Linked DNA regions of Rhodovastum atsumiense. The protein of the gene in region 1 interacts with the protein of each later gene in a pairwise test. Links are inferred from orthologs where the notes say so. Each region holds a gene or a part of one and is shown in the gene's direction. Other genes may lie near its edges.

Region 1 (7,965 bases):
CAGCACATAGGCGCGATCGGCAATCTCCAGCGCCTCGGCGAGGCGTTGTTCCACGAGCAGGACGGTCATGCCGAGCGCGCGGATGCGCCCGACCGCGGCCAGGATGTCGTCGACCAGCCTGGGCATGATGCCCTGGCTCGGCTCGTCCAGCATCAGCAGCCGCGGCTGCGTCATCAGCGCGCGGCCGATCGCCAGCATCTGCTGCTCGCCCCCCGACAGCGTCTCCGCCCGCTGGCGCAGCCGCTCCTGCAGCCGGGGAAACAAGGAGAACACCAGTTCAAGCGGCCGGAACCGATCGGGATCGCCCCGTTTCGCATAGGCGCCGAGCCGCAGATTGTCCTCCACCGACAGGCGGGGGAACAGCCGCCGCCCCTCCGGCACCAGGCCGATGCCAAGTCGCGCCACCTCGTGCGCGCGCAACTTCCGCAGGTCCTGCCCCTCGAAGGCGATCTCGCCGCTGGTCGCGACCTGCCCGGCGATCGCCTTCAGCAGCGTCGACTTGCCGGCGCCGTTGGCGCCGACCACCGCCACCACCTCGCCCTTCGCCACGTCCAGCTCGACGCCCTGCAGCGCCTTCAGCCCCCGGTAGCTCGCCGAGACGTCACGCAGCCGGAGCATATTTCTCTCCCAGATAGGCGCGGATGACCTCGGGGTTGCGCACGATCTCGGCGGGCGAGCCGATGGTCAGCACCCGCCCGAGATTGAGCACCACCGCGCGGGAGACCAGCGGCAGCACCACCTCCATCACGTGTTCCACCATGATGATGGTGACGCCGCGCGCCTGCACGTCGCGCACCAGCTGCACCCCGGCCTGCGCCTCGGTCGGCGTCAGCCCGGTCAGCATCTCGTCCAGCAGCAGCAGGCGCGGCCCGGTAGCGAGCGCGCGCGCCACTTCCAGCCGCCGTTTCTCCGGCGGCGAGAGCGACCAGGCGGGCCGGTCGATGCGCCCGGTCAGGCCGCAGAAATCGATCGTCTCCTCGGCCAGCGCCATCGCCGCGCGGGTGCGGCGGGCGCGGGCGAAGGCGCCGACCATGACGTTTTCCAGCACCGTCATCGAATCGAAGCTGCGCACCACCTGGAAGGTGCGGGCGATGCCCCGCGCCGCGCAGGCCACCGGGCCGAGCCCGGAGACGCGCACGCCCTCCAGCCGGATCTCGCCACGATCGGGCGTGACCTCGCCGCTGATCGAATTGAACAGCGAAGTCTTGCCCGCGCCGTTCGGCCCGATCAGGCCGAGAATCTCGCCTTGCCCGACATCGAAGCTGATATCGACATTGGCGGCGACGCCGCCGAAGGACTTGCTGAGTTCGCGGACCTCAAGCAGCGCGGGCATCGTCGCCTCCCCCTCGCCTGCCGAGCAGGCTGACCAGGCCCTGCGGCCGCGCCAGCGCCACCAGCACGATCAGCGCGCCGTACAGCATCAGGTCGACGCCCCGGCCGGAGCCGCCGAGATAGGATCGCGACAGCTCGCTCAGCGGGATCAGCAGCGCCGCCCCCAGCAGCGGCCCCCACAGCGTGCCCACCCCACCGAGCACCGCCGGCAGCGGGATCAGGATCGAAAGCGTGCCGGCCATGACGCTGTCCGGATCGATATAGCCGACGTACTGGGCATAGATCGCCCCGCCCATGCCGGTGAAGAACCCGCTGATCGCCGCCGCCGCCATCTTGGAGGGGAAGATGCGCACCCCGAGCGAGCGCGCCGCGGTCACGTCGTCCTTCACCGCGCGCCAGGAAAACCCCCAGCGCGAGCCCTCGATCACCCAGGCGGCGATCCAGGTCAGCGCCAGGAAGCCAAGCGCCACGTAATGGTACGGCAGCTTCGCGGTGCGGAACTGCAAAGCGAGCCAGGATTCGCCCTGGAACGGCACGTAGACCCCGGTTGCCCCGCCGACGAAGTCCCAGTTCAGGAACAGCAGCCAGCCGATCTCGCCCACCACCACGGTGGCGATGGCGTAATAATGGCCGGAGAGCCGGAAGCAGGGCCAGCCGACCAGCAGCGCGCCCAGCCCGCCGACCGCCCCGCCCACGACCATGCCGAACACCGGCGGCACGCCGAGTCGCACGAACAGCAGCGTCGAGGCATAGGCGCCGAGGCCGAAATACAGCGCATGCCCCAGGCTGATCTGGCCGCAATACCCGCCCAGGATGTTCCAGGCCTGCGCCAGCCCGGCGAACAGCAGGGTGATGATGATCAGGTTCCGCGTGTACACGTCGCCGATCGGCAGCGGCAGCACCGCCAGGGCCGCCAGCACGATGACGCCGCCGAGCAGCTCGGCGCGGCGGCGCCGCAGGATGGCATTGTCCATCAGATCCGCCCCAACAGGCCGCGCGGGCGGACCGTCAGTACCACAAGGTAGATCGCGAACATGCCCACCTGCTTGAGCGACGGCTCCAGCAGCAGCGCGGTCAGCGCCTCCACCTGCCCGATCAGCAGCCCCGCCACCAGCGCACCGGCGAGGCTGCCGAAGCCGCCGAGCGCCACCGTCACATAGGCGATCAGCGCGAAATTGGCGCCGACATTGGGCGAGACGTAATAGAACGTCGCCAGCATCACCCCGGCGATGCCCACCGCCGCCGCCCCCAGCCCCCAGCCGAGGGCGAAGATGCGGTCACGGTCGATGCCGATCAGCGCCACCGCCTCGCGGTCTTCCCGCGTCGCTTCCAGCGCGCGGCCGAACTCGGTGCGGTTGATCAGCAGCAGCGCGCCGAAGGCGGCGAGGCACACGAGGCTCGCCGCCACCTGCGGCAAGGGCAGGAACACCTCGCCCACCGCCAGCGTGCGGCCCGCCACCACCCCGGAAGTGATGGAATGGAACTCGCCGCCGAAGGCGAACTGGGCCAGGCCGCGCAGGAAGATCGCCAGCCCGAAGGTGACGAAGATCTGCACCATGCCGCGATTGAACTGCACCGACAGGGCGCGGGCGATCAGCCCCCGGTACAGCGTCATCCCCACCCCGAACAGCAGCAGCGCCACGACGGGCAGCAGCAGCAGCGGATCGACGCCCGACAACTCCCACAACACGAAGGCCGCGTACATGGCCAGCATCAGCAGCTCGCCATGCGCGAAGTTCACCACGTCCATCAGGCCGAAGATCAGGCTCAGCCCGGCGGCGACCAGGGCATAGATCAGCCCCATCAGCAGGCCGCCGATCGCGGCCTGCAGCAGAATGTTGGGATCCACCGTGCCCTAGCCGCCCACGTTCCACTGCGCCTCGACCGAGGCGATGTCGAACGGATAGACGGTGCGGTAGACGCCGCTGGTGATCTGCTGGATCACCGGGGTTGCCTCCACGTTCTGGCCGGATTCGTCGAACCGCACCCCCTTCCAGGGCACGATGAGCTGCACGCCCGGCACCGCCGTCTCGGTCAGCGCCTTGCGGATCGCCGCCGGATTGGCCGCGCCGGCACGGTTGATGGCGTCCGCGAGCACCTGCAGCGACGTCACCTGCCGCGCGGTGTTGTCGTTGAGGTCCTTGCCGCTGCGGGCACGATAAGCTGCGTTCACTGCGGGAATCGCCGGCCGGGCCTTGACGGCGTCGCCCGCGTAGGAAGACCGGCTGAACACGCCTTCCGCCAGCGCGCCCGAGGCCTTGATGAAATCGGGCTCCTGGAAGCCGGCAGCCTGGGCCATGATGGCACGCGGGTGGTAGCCGATCTCGTTCATCGCCCGCAACATCAGGATGGCATCGTTGGTGTAGCTGGTCGGCATCACCACGTCCGCGCCCGCCGCCTTCAGCCGCTGCGCCTCGGTCGACAGCGAGGGCGAATTGGCGCGGTACTTGACCTCGGCGGCCACCCGGATGCCGGCTTCCTGCGCCAGCTTGCGCTGCACGTTGCTGGAATCGACGCCGAAGATCGAATCCTCGTAGATCAATGCGACCGATTTCACCGGCCGGCCGGTCTTCTTGCCGATATCACGGAAGAAGTCGAACATCGCCTCGGTGAACATCTCGTCGTGGGGCGAGGTGCGGAAATACCATTTCAGGCCGCGCCGGTGCAGGCTCGGCGAGGAATTGTCCATCGAGATGTAGGGCACTTCATAGCGCTCGGCGACCTGGCTGATGGTCGCCGCGGTGGCCGAGGTGTAGCTGCCGATCAGCACCGGCACCTTTTCCTGGGTGATCAGGCGCTCGGCCTCGGCGCGTGCCTTCTGCGGGTCGTTCTGGTGGTCGGCCATGACCACGCGGATCTTCGCCCCGCCCAGCGCCGGCAGCCCGCCGCCATTGCCCATCAGCATCGGAATCGGCGGGTGCGTCCCGTTGATCAGCTCGGCGGTGGCCTCCAGCGCGGCCTTGGCGTCATTGCCGATCGGGGCGGCATTGCCGCTCATCGGGTAGATTGCGCCAATCACGACCTCCTCGGCCGCAGCGGCGCGTCGCGACGCAGCACCGGCCAGCGCGAGGGCACCAGCCGACATCAGCAGTTTCCTGCGTTCCATGGTCTTTCTCCCCAACGGCGATCCCAGCCCCGCGGAAAGCAATGCACGTGCCACGTTGACTGGCAAGGGAGCCTGTAGGGCGGATCAGCGAAGCGCCATGCGCCATTGCAACCATCTGCAAGGTCGCCGGCTTGCGTTGGCGGACTACGTCCGCCCTACATCACATGACGAAAGGGGAAAGACCGGGATGGGGCGAGCGATGGGACTCGAACCCACGGCATCCAAGACCACAACCTGGCGCTCTACCAACTGAGCTACGCCCGCCATACCCGGTGGAGGCGGGGTCTACGCCGAACGTGCCCGCTCCGTCAACGTGCCATTCGTCATGGCCGTGCTGCCGGCGAAATGCCGGGACAGGCGGTCCAGCGCGGCCTGCAGCACCTCCGGGCGCTTGCAGAAGGCGAAGCGGGCGTAGTGGCCGGGGGCGTTGCCTTCGTAGAAGGCGCTGACCGGGATGGCGGTGACGCCGGCCTGTTCGGTGATGTGCCGGCAGAACGCCACGTCGTCGCCATTATAGCCGAGCGGGGTGAAATCCACGGTCACGAAGTAGCTGCCCCGCACCGGCAGCACCCCGAAGCCGATCCGCGCCAGCCCCTCGGCCAGCAGGTCGCGCTTGGCGGCAAGCCCGGCGGCGAGGTCGTGGAAATAGGCGTCCTCCTTGCCCAGGCCGAGCGCGACCGCCCGCTGCAGGTTGGGGGGCGTGGTGAAGGTCAGGTTCTGGTGGGCCTTGGCCGCCACCCCCGCGAGCGCCCGGCAGGCGGTGATGTAGCCCACCTTCCAGCCGGTCAGGGAGAAGGTCTTGCCGGCGCTGCCCACCCGCAGGCAGCGCTCGCGCATGCCCGGCAGGCTCATCAGCGGGATGTGGCGCCAGCCATCATAGGTCAGGTGCTCGTAGACCTCGTCGCAGACGGCATAGGCGTCGTGGCGCTGCAGCAGCTCGGCGATGAAGGCCAGTTCGGCGGCGGTGAACACCTTCCCGGTCGGGTTCATCGGGGTGTTCAGCAGGATCGCCTTGGTCTTCGGGCCGAAGGCGGCGGCCAGTTCGGCGCGCGGTAGATCCCAGGATGGGGGCTGCAGCCGCACCAGCCGCGGGACGGCGCCGAGCAGCCGTACCACCGGCAGGTAGGTGTCGTACAGCGGCTCGATCAGCACCACCTCGTCACCCGGGTCGAGCAGGGCCATCAGGCAGGCGGTGATCGCCTCGGTGGCGCCGGAGGTCACCACCACCTCACTGGCCGGATCGACCGGGATGCCCCAGAATCGGGCGTTGGCGGCGGCGACTGCCTCGCGCAGCTCCGGCAGGCCGGTCATCGGCGGGTACTGGTTGCGCCCGTCCAGCAGCGCTTCGGCGGCGGCACGGACCACGTCCTCCGGCCCGTCGGTGTCGGGGAAGCCCTGGCCGAGATTGATCGCCTGGTGCTGCACGGCGAGCGCCGACATGACGGTGAAAATTGTCGTTCCGGTAGCGGAAAGCAGGGCGTTCGGCGACTTCACCGCATTTTTCCTCGCCGGCCGGCGGAACGGGACGCGTCCGGCCGGAAGGAGCGGCGCCCGGGAATGGGACGGGAAGAGTATGCGCAGCCTTGCCCCCGGCTTCAACGCCTGCGCCGCAATGCGCGCCCGCCTGCCCCGAAATCAGGCAGCCACGCCCAAGAGGCGGGCGGTGCGCCTGCCCAAGACGGTGGCAAAGCCGGCGCCACGGCACCGTTGCCGGGTGGCACGCTTCGTGCAAACCTGCGCGACCGCTCTCCTCTGGTCAGGACGGGCGGCAGCGAAGGCTCTTGACTCGGCGCCGCCGCCGCAGCCACGGGGTGGTCGATCCAGTAGGAGGGGGCCCGGTCCGCCGGGCCAGTTGTGCATGAAGAAGATCGAGGCGGTCATCAAGCCGTTCAAGCTGGACGAGGTGAAGGAGGCGCTGCACGAGGTCGGCCTGCAAGGCATCACGGTCGTCGAGGCCAAGGGTTTCGGCCGGCAGAAGGGCCACACCGAGTTGTATCGGGGGGCGGAATACGTGGTGGATTTCCTGCCCAAGGTGAAGGTCGAGGTGGTCTGCGAGGACGACGTCGTGGAACGCGCGGTGGAGGCGATCACCAACGCCGCCCGCACCGGTCGCATCGGCGACGGCAAGATCTTCGTCAGCTCCATCGAGGAAGTGGTGCGCATCCGCACCGGCGAGCGCGGCGAGGACGCCATCTGACATGGATCGCCGCCGCAGGACGATGGCCGCGTGCCACTCTCCCCGGCGAACGATCCGGCCACCGACGGCACTACGGAAACTGAGAAACCGGCTTTCGGCCCCTTCGCGAAGCACGTAAAGGGGCCGCTGACGGGGGCCGCGTGGGGCGGCCTCCCTGCGCCGTCCAACGGCGCGTGGACGAGGGACTGAGGAATGGTGAAGAACACTGGCGAAGACGGCGTCGCCAAGGTACTGGAGCTGATCAAGGAGCACTCGGTCGAATACGTCGACCTGCGCTTCACCGATCCCCGCGGCAAGTGGCAGCACACCGCCCAGCACGTCTCGACGATGGACGAGGATGCCTTCCGCGACGGCATCATGTTCGACGGCTCCTCGATCGCCGGCTGGAAGGCGATCAACGAATCCGACATGATCCTGATGCCGGACGCCGCGAGCGCGGTGCTGGACCCGTTCGCCGCCAAGCCGTCGCTGATCATCTTCTGCGACATCATCGAACCCTCGACCGGCCAGCCCTATAACCGCGACCCGCGCAGCACCGCCAAGAAGGCCGAGCAGTACGTTGCCTCCTCGGGCATCGGCGACGCCGTCTTCTTCGGCCCGGAAGCCGAATTCTTCGTCTTCGACAGCGTCAAGTTCGGCACCGGCCCGAACTACGGCATCTACCAGCTCGACAGCCAGGAAGGCCCGCAGGCCAGCCTGAAGGACTACCCCGAAGGCAACATGGGCCATCGCCCGGTCGTCAAGGGCGGCTACTTCCCGGTTCCGCCGGTCGATTCGGAAAGCGACCTGCGCGCCGAGATGCTCTCGACCATGGGCGAGATGGGCCTGACCATCGAGAAGCACCACCACGAGGTCGCGCAGTCCCAGCACGAGCTGGGCATGAAGTTCGGCCCGATGGTGCAGATGGCCGACCAGCTCCAGATCTACAAGTACGTCATCCACAACGTCGCGCACAGCTACGGCAAGACCGCGACCTTCATGCCGAAGCCGATCTATGGCGACAACGGCTCGGGCATGCACTGCCACCAGTCGATCTGGAAGGCCGGCAAGCCCCTGTTCGCGGGCAACGGCTACGCCGACCTGTCGGAGACGGCGCTGTACTACATCGGCGGCATCATCAAGCACGCCAAGGCCATCAACGCCTTCACCAACCCGAGCACCAACAGCTACAAGCGCCTGATCCCGGGCTTCGAGGCGCCGGTGCTGCTGGCCTACTCGGCCCGTAACCGCTCGGCCTCCTGCCGCATCCCGTATGCGACCAACCCGAAGGCCAAGCGCGTCGAAGTGCGCTTCCCCGACGCCGCCGCCAATCCGTACCTCGCCTTCGCGG
Region 2 (6,145 bases), 2.5 Mb from region 1 along the record:
GCAAGGCGGGCGATCATGCGCGGGGCGTGCGGTGTGATCTTCGGCCGCTCGCAGATCAGCGTCACGTCGGCATTGGCCAGCACCCCGCCGCGCGCGGCGATGCGCCCGGCGGCATGGCGCAGGAACCGCGCCGAATCCGCGTCCTTCCAGGTCGCCTCGCTCGGCGGGAAATGGCGGCCGATATCGCCCTCGGCCAGCGCGCCATAGATCGCGTCGCACAAGGCGTGGATGCCGACATCGGCATCGGAATGACCGGCGAGCCCACGGTCATGCGGCACCTCGATGCCGCAGAGGATGAGCTTGCGCGCCTCCGCCATGGCATGGACGTCGTAGCCCGTGCCCACGCGCGGGATCATCGTCCCCAGCAGCACCCGCTCCAGCCGCACCAGATCCTCCTTGTAGGTCAGCTTGATGTTCTGCTCGTCGCCGGGCACCAGGGCAACCGCGTGGCCTGCCTCTTCCAGGATGGCGGCATCGTCGGTGGCGCCTTCGGGGGCGGCGCGGTGCAGTTCCAGCAACAGCGGGAAGCGGAAGGCCTGCGGCGTCTGCGCGCGGAACAACCCGGCACGCGGCACCGTTCCGGTGATCCGGCCGGCCTCGCCACGCTTGAGCGTGTCGGCGACCGGCACCGCCGGAATGGCACCGGGGACCTCCCGCAGCGCCGCGAGCAGCGCCGCCACGGTGCCGGCCGGGATGAAGGGGCGGGCGGCATCGTGCACCAGCACCACCTCCGGCGCGTGCGGCGCCAGCGCCTCGAGCCCGGCGCGCACGCTCTGCTGGCGGGAAGCGCCACCGGGCACCGGCGGCAGATGCGGGATGTCGCCGAGTGCCGCGACAATCGGGGCGGCGTCTCCGACAGGCTGGATCAGGTCCACCTCCGGCGCGAGCCGCGCGGCGGCATGGCGCATCACCGGCTGGCCGGCGAGCGGGAGGAACTGCTTGGGCGTCTCGGCGCCGAGTCGGCTGCCAGTGCCGGCGGCGACGAGGAGAAGGGCGGTGCGGGGACGGCTCATGGCGCACCCATAACGTGATCGCCGGCGGCGTCAACGGAGCATGACAAGGAATAAGGGTAAGGCAAGGGCTTCGCCCTTGACCCAGCAGGGGTCAGGGGACCCCTGCACCCCAATTCGTGCTGCGCGGCAAAGAATGGGATCCAAGGGCCTCTGGCCCTTGGTGGAGGTCCAGGAGGCAAAGCCTCCTGGTGGGGTGCGGGGCAACGCCCCGCCACTCTTGCATGCAAATGCATGCCAAGGCTGCATCTCCGGTGGAGGTCAAAGCGGCCGGCACGCGACCTCCCGCATTGCGTCGGCGCAGGGCGCAGTCTAACTTGCCTAAATCATGGGCAGCCCCTTGCAACACATGCCGCGTCTGCGGCCGATTGAACTTGGCAATGGCGTGCGCCTGGACATGCCGGTCATTCTCGCACCGATGTCCGGCGTGACGGATTTGCCGTTTCGCCGGCTCGCCCGTGCCCTTGGCGCGGGCCTGGTGGTTTCCGAGATGATCGCTTCCTGGGCGATGGTGCGCGAGAATCGGGCGACCTTGCGCATGGCCGAACTGGACGGAAAGCCGTCCTCCATCCAGCTTGCCGGCTGTGATCCGGTGGCGATGGCCGAGGCCGCGCGGATCGCGGTCGGCCGCGGCGCGGACATCGTCGACATCAATTTCGGGTGCCCGGTGAAGAAGGTGGCGGTCGGACAGATGGCCGGCAGCGCGCTGATGCGCGACGAGCTTGCCGCCGCCCGCATCCTGGAGGCGACGGTGCGCGCGGTCGACGCCCCGGTCACGCTGAAGATGCGCATGGGCTGGGACCACGCCAGCCTGAACGCGCCGCGCCTGGCCCGCATTGCCCGGGAGAGCGGCATCCGCATGGTCACCGTGCACGGCCGCACCCGCCAGATGTTCTATACCGGCACCGCCGACTGGGACTTCATCGCCGAGGTGAAGGCGGCGGTGGACATCCCCGTCATTGCCAATGGCGACATCGTCACCGAGGACGACGCCGCCGAGGCGCTGCGGCGCTCGGGGGCGGACGGGGTGATGATCGGCCGCGGCTGCTACGGCCGCCCCTGGTTCCCCGCCCAGGTCGCCCATTTCCTGCAGACCGGCCAGCGGCGGCCCGAGCCGTCGCTGGCCGAGCAGAAGCGCATCATGCTCGAGCATTACCACGCCATCCTGGCGCATTTCGGCACCGAGGCCGGGGTGCGGCTCGCCCGCAAGCACCTATCTTGGTATTCGCGCGGCCTGCCGGGCTCGGCGGAGTTCCGGTCCACCGTCAACCGCCTGCCCGACGCCGCCGCGGTCGAGGCGCTGATCGGGCGCTTCTACGATCCGCTGATCGCCCGTGGCGTCACTCGCGTGGCCTTGCGCGAGGCCATGCTCGCGGAGGCGGCATGAGGTTCGGCCGTCGCGCGGCCCTGGCCGTGGTAGAGCGGGGCGAGCACCGGCGTCCACCCGAGGCGGCGGCGCTGATGTCGGCGCTGCCGCTGCCGGTGGTGGTGCTGGACCGGGAAAACCGTTTCACCTACGTCAACCACGCCGCCGAGCAGTTCCTGGGGGTGTCCGCCTCGCAACTGGCGCAGATGGCGCTGGTGGACCTGCTGCCGCAGGACAACCCGGTGTTCCTGCTGATCGACCAGGTACGCCAGGGCGATGTCATCGTCGCCGACTACGACATGAGCTTCGAGAGCCCGCGGCTGAAGAAATCCGGCATCGCCGTGCAGGGCACGCCGTTGCCGGATGATCCGGGGGCGGTGCTGCTGGTGATGCAGGACGTCTCGGCCGCGCGCACGCTCGACCGGCAACTGACCTTCCGCAGTGCCGCCCGCAGCGTCACCGGCATGGCGGCGATCCTCGCGCACGAGGTGAAGAACCCGCTGTCCGGCATCCGCGGCGCGGCGCAATTGCTCGAGAGCAGCGTCGGGCCGGCCGACCAGGAACTGACCATCCTGATCCGTGACGAGGCCGACCGGATCCGTGCCCTGGTCGACCGCATGGAGATGTTCAACGAGAAGCCGATCGAGCGCGGCGCGGTCAACATTCACCGCGTGCTGGAGCATGTCCGGCGGCTCGCGCAGAGCGGCTTCGCCGCCGGCATCCGCTTCCACGAGGTCTACGATCCCAGCCTGCCGCCGGTGCACGGCAACCGCGACCAGTTGGTGCAGGTTCTGCTCAACCTGGTGAAGAACGCCGCCGAGGCGATCGTCGGCGGCAACGTCGCCAATGGCGAGATCACCCTGGTCACGGCCTTCCAGCATGGCGTGCGGCTCGCCATCCCCGGCACCGACCGGCGGATGCACCTGCCCATGGTGGTGATCGTGCGCGACAACGGGCCGGGCATCTCCGAGGACATCCGGCCGCATCTGTTTGATCCCTTCGTCACCTCCAAGCCTGCCGGCAGCGGCCTCGGCCTCGCTTTGGTCGCGAAGATCGTCAATGACCACGGCGGGCTGGTGGAGGTGGAAAGCCGGCCGGGACGCACCGAGGTGCGCATGCACCTGCCGATGCTCATCGACGAGACACCCCCGCTGGTGTGACTGCCTCCCTCTTTCGTGACGCCCTCGTCTTTGACACGCCTTTGTTCACACCCTTGCCTGTGACGCCCGCGAATTGACCGGACCTGACCTGATGTTGCCACTGATGCCTGCCACGCGCCGGGGGGTTGCCCCGGTTTTCCCGCCGCGGGCCGCACGCTGCCGCGTGACGGCTTCGTCCGGGGGTTGCCGGGGGCGGGACGCATGCGCATGTCGCCGGCCCGCGCGGGTGGGCCGGCCATGACCCCGCCCACCGTCCTGATCGCCGATGACGACCGCTCCATCCGGACCGTGCTGACCCAGGCGCTCGGGCGTTCCGGCTACCAGGTGCGCAGCACCTCCAACGCCGCGACGCTGTGGCGCTGGGTGGAGGATGGCGAGGGCGACCTGGTGATCACCGATGTCGTCATGCCCGACGAGAACGGGCTCGACCTGATCCCGCGCATCAAGCGCGTGCGCCCCGACCTGCGCGTGGTGGTGATGAGCGCGCAGTCGACGCTGATAACCGCGGTGAAGGCGGCACAGCGCGGCGCCTTCGAATACCTGCCCAAGCCCTTCGACCTGAAGGAGCTGCTGGCCGTGGTCGGGCGCGCCCTGGCCGCCCCGGCGCCCGAGCCGGTCGCCGCCGAGACGCCGCGCGAGGCGGAGGAGCGGCTGCCGCTGATCGGCCGCAGCCCGGCGATGCAGGAGATCTACCGGACCATCGCCCGCCTCACTACCGCCGACCTGACGGTGATGATCAACGGCGAGAGCGGCACCGGCAAGGAACTGGTCGCGCGCGCCCTGCACGATTACGGCCGCCGCCGCGGCGGTCCCTTCATCGCCATCAACATGGCGGCGATCCCGCGCGAGCTGATCGAAAGCGAGCTGTTCGGCCACGAGCGCGGCGCCTTCACCGGGGCGATGAACCGCAATGTCGGCCGCTTCGAGCAGGCCAATGGCGGCACGCTGTTCCTCGACGAGATCGGCGACATGCCGCCCGAGGCGCAGACGCGGCTGCTGCGGGTGCTGCAGGAAGGAGAGTTCACCACGGTCGGCGGCCGCCAGCCGGTGCGCGCCAATGTGCGCATCATCGCCGCCACCCATCGCGACCTGCGCGCGGCGATCCGGGCCGGCGCCTTCCGCGAGGACCTGTTCTATCGCCTCAACGTCGTGCCGATCCGCCTGCCGCCGCTGCGCGAGCGCACCGAGGACGTGCCCGACCTCGCCCGCCATTTCCTCGAGCGCGCGCGGGCCGATGGCCTGCCCACGAAGTCGCTCGACGCCGGTGCGATGGAGGCGCTCAGGGCGTGGCGCTGGCCGGGCAACGTGCGCGAGCTCGAGAACCTGATGCGCCGGCTGGCCGCGCTCTGCCCCGACGAGGTGATCACCGCCGAGACCGTGCGCGCGGAACTGGCCGAGGCCGAGCCGATGGCGCTGCCCGGCGCGCCCGCCGCCGTGGCGGAGGGGCCCGAGCCGCTGTCGGCCGCGGTGGAGCGCCATATCCGGGCCTTCCTGGCCGCCCATCGCGACGGCATGGCCCCCTCCGACATCTATGACCGCGTGCTGGCCGAGGTGGAGCGGCCGCTGATCCAGTTGACGCTGGCGGCGACCAGGGGCAACCAGATCAAGGCGGCTGCCATGCTGGGCCTGAACCGCAACACGCTGCGCAAGAAGATCCGTGATCTCGACATCCCCGTCGTCCGGGGCATTGCCTGATCGCGGCCAGGAGGGAAGGACCGCCGGAGGTGAACGTCGCGCCGTCCCGTGACGCGCTTGCCGCCCGCGAGCGGCTGCCGGCCGACCCGCCGCCGCGCTCGCGGCTGCGGCGGGTCGTCGACATCCTGCTCGGCAAGATCGTCACGCTGGTGCTCGCCGCCTTCGCGCTGGCGCTGGGCATCGCCACCTTCGTGGCGATCGCGCAGGGCGTGCCCGGGCCGAACCTCGTGTTCGCCATGGTGCTGGCGAACCTGGTCGTGGTGCTGCTGCTCGGCGCGGTGCTGCTCGGGCGGCTCACCCGCGTCTGGGTGGAGCGCCGGCGCGGCTCGGCGGGTTCGCGGCTGCATATCCGGCTGGTGCTGCTGTTCTCCGGCGTCGCGGTGGCGCCGGCCATCGTGGTGGCGGTGTTCGCCACCGCCTTCTTCCATCTCGGCGTCCAGGCCTGGTTCAACGAGCCGGTGCGCACCGCGCTGCAGGAAAGCCTGCAGGCCAGCCGGGGGTACCTGGAAGAGCACCGCAACAACATCCGCGCCGACGCGCTGGGCATGGCCAACGACCTGGTGCGGGCCAGCGACTTCCTCGGCAACAGCGCCGGCGCCTTCGCCCAGGTGCTCGGGGCGCAGACCGCCCTGCGCGGGCTGACCGAGGCGGTGATCTTCGAGCCAGTCACCGGGCAGGTGATGGCCTCGGTCGGGCCACCCGCCGATCCGCCGCCGCTCTGGGCCACCGAACTCGCGCGCAGCGGCGAGGTCGGCGTGCTCGGCAGCGAGGATTCGAACCGGGTGCGCGCGGTGGTGAAGCTCGACATCACCCCCACCCTGATGCTGCTGATCGGCCGCCCGGTCGATCCCGCCATCCTCGAGCACATGCAGCGCACCGAGCAGGCGGTCAGCGAATATCACCGGCTCGACGAC

What was found. The genes of interacting proteins can lie anywhere in the genome.
Region 2: the proteins of NBY65_RS14935 (region 1) and NBY65_RS03225 interact in binary tests that used the Escherichia coli proteins (3 or more experiments, as listed by UniProt). The link is inferred for Rhodovastum atsumiense from one-to-one orthologs.

The regions. Positions count from the first base shown.
Region 1 is NZ_OW485601.1:3,274,787-3,282,751, reverse strand. What follows is about bases 5,088-7,965. They hold NBY65_RS14935 (P-II family nitrogen regulator), read left to right. Parts: upstream 5,088-6,296; coding sequence 6,297-6,635; downstream 6,636-7,965. Other genes in these bases: glnA (type I glutamate--ammonia ligase), read left to right, coding at 6,828-7,965; NBY65_RS14940 (aminotransferase), read right to left, coding at 5,088-5,932. Outside these bases: NBY65_RS14970 (ABC transporter ATP-binding protein), read right to left, coding at 1-618; NBY65_RS14965 (ABC transporter ATP-binding protein), read right to left, coding at 602-1,333; NBY65_RS14960 (branched-chain amino acid ABC transporter permease), read right to left, coding at 1,317-2,306; NBY65_RS14955 (branched-chain amino acid ABC transporter permease), read right to left, coding at 2,306-3,181; NBY65_RS14950 (ABC transporter substrate-binding protein), read right to left, coding at 3,188-4,438; more of NBY65_RS14940, read right to left, coding at 4,724-5,087. UniProt on the Escherichia coli protein: P-II indirectly controls the transcription of the glutamine synthetase gene (glnA). P-II prevents NR-II-catalyzed conversion of NR-I to NR-I-phosphate, the transcriptional activator of GlnA. When P-II is uridylylated to P-II-UMP, these events are reversed.
Region 2 is NZ_OW485601.1:756,845-762,989, reverse strand. Bases 1,466-4,464 are described here. They hold NBY65_RS03225 (two-component system sensor histidine kinase NtrB), read left to right. Parts: upstream 1,466-2,393; coding sequence 2,394-3,536; downstream 3,537-4,464. Other genes in these bases: ntrC (nitrogen regulation protein NR(I)), read left to right, coding at 3,774-4,464; dusB (tRNA dihydrouridine synthase DusB), read left to right, coding at 1,466-2,397. Also shown: NBY65_RS03235 (bifunctional 2-C-methyl-D-erythritol 4-phosphate cytidylyltransferase/2-C-methyl-D-erythritol 2,4-cyclodiphosphate synthase), read right to left, coding at 1-1,013; more of dusB, read left to right, coding at 1,339-1,465; more of ntrC, read left to right, coding at 4,465-5,231; NBY65_RS03215 (sensor histidine kinase NtrY-like), read left to right, coding at 5,261-6,145.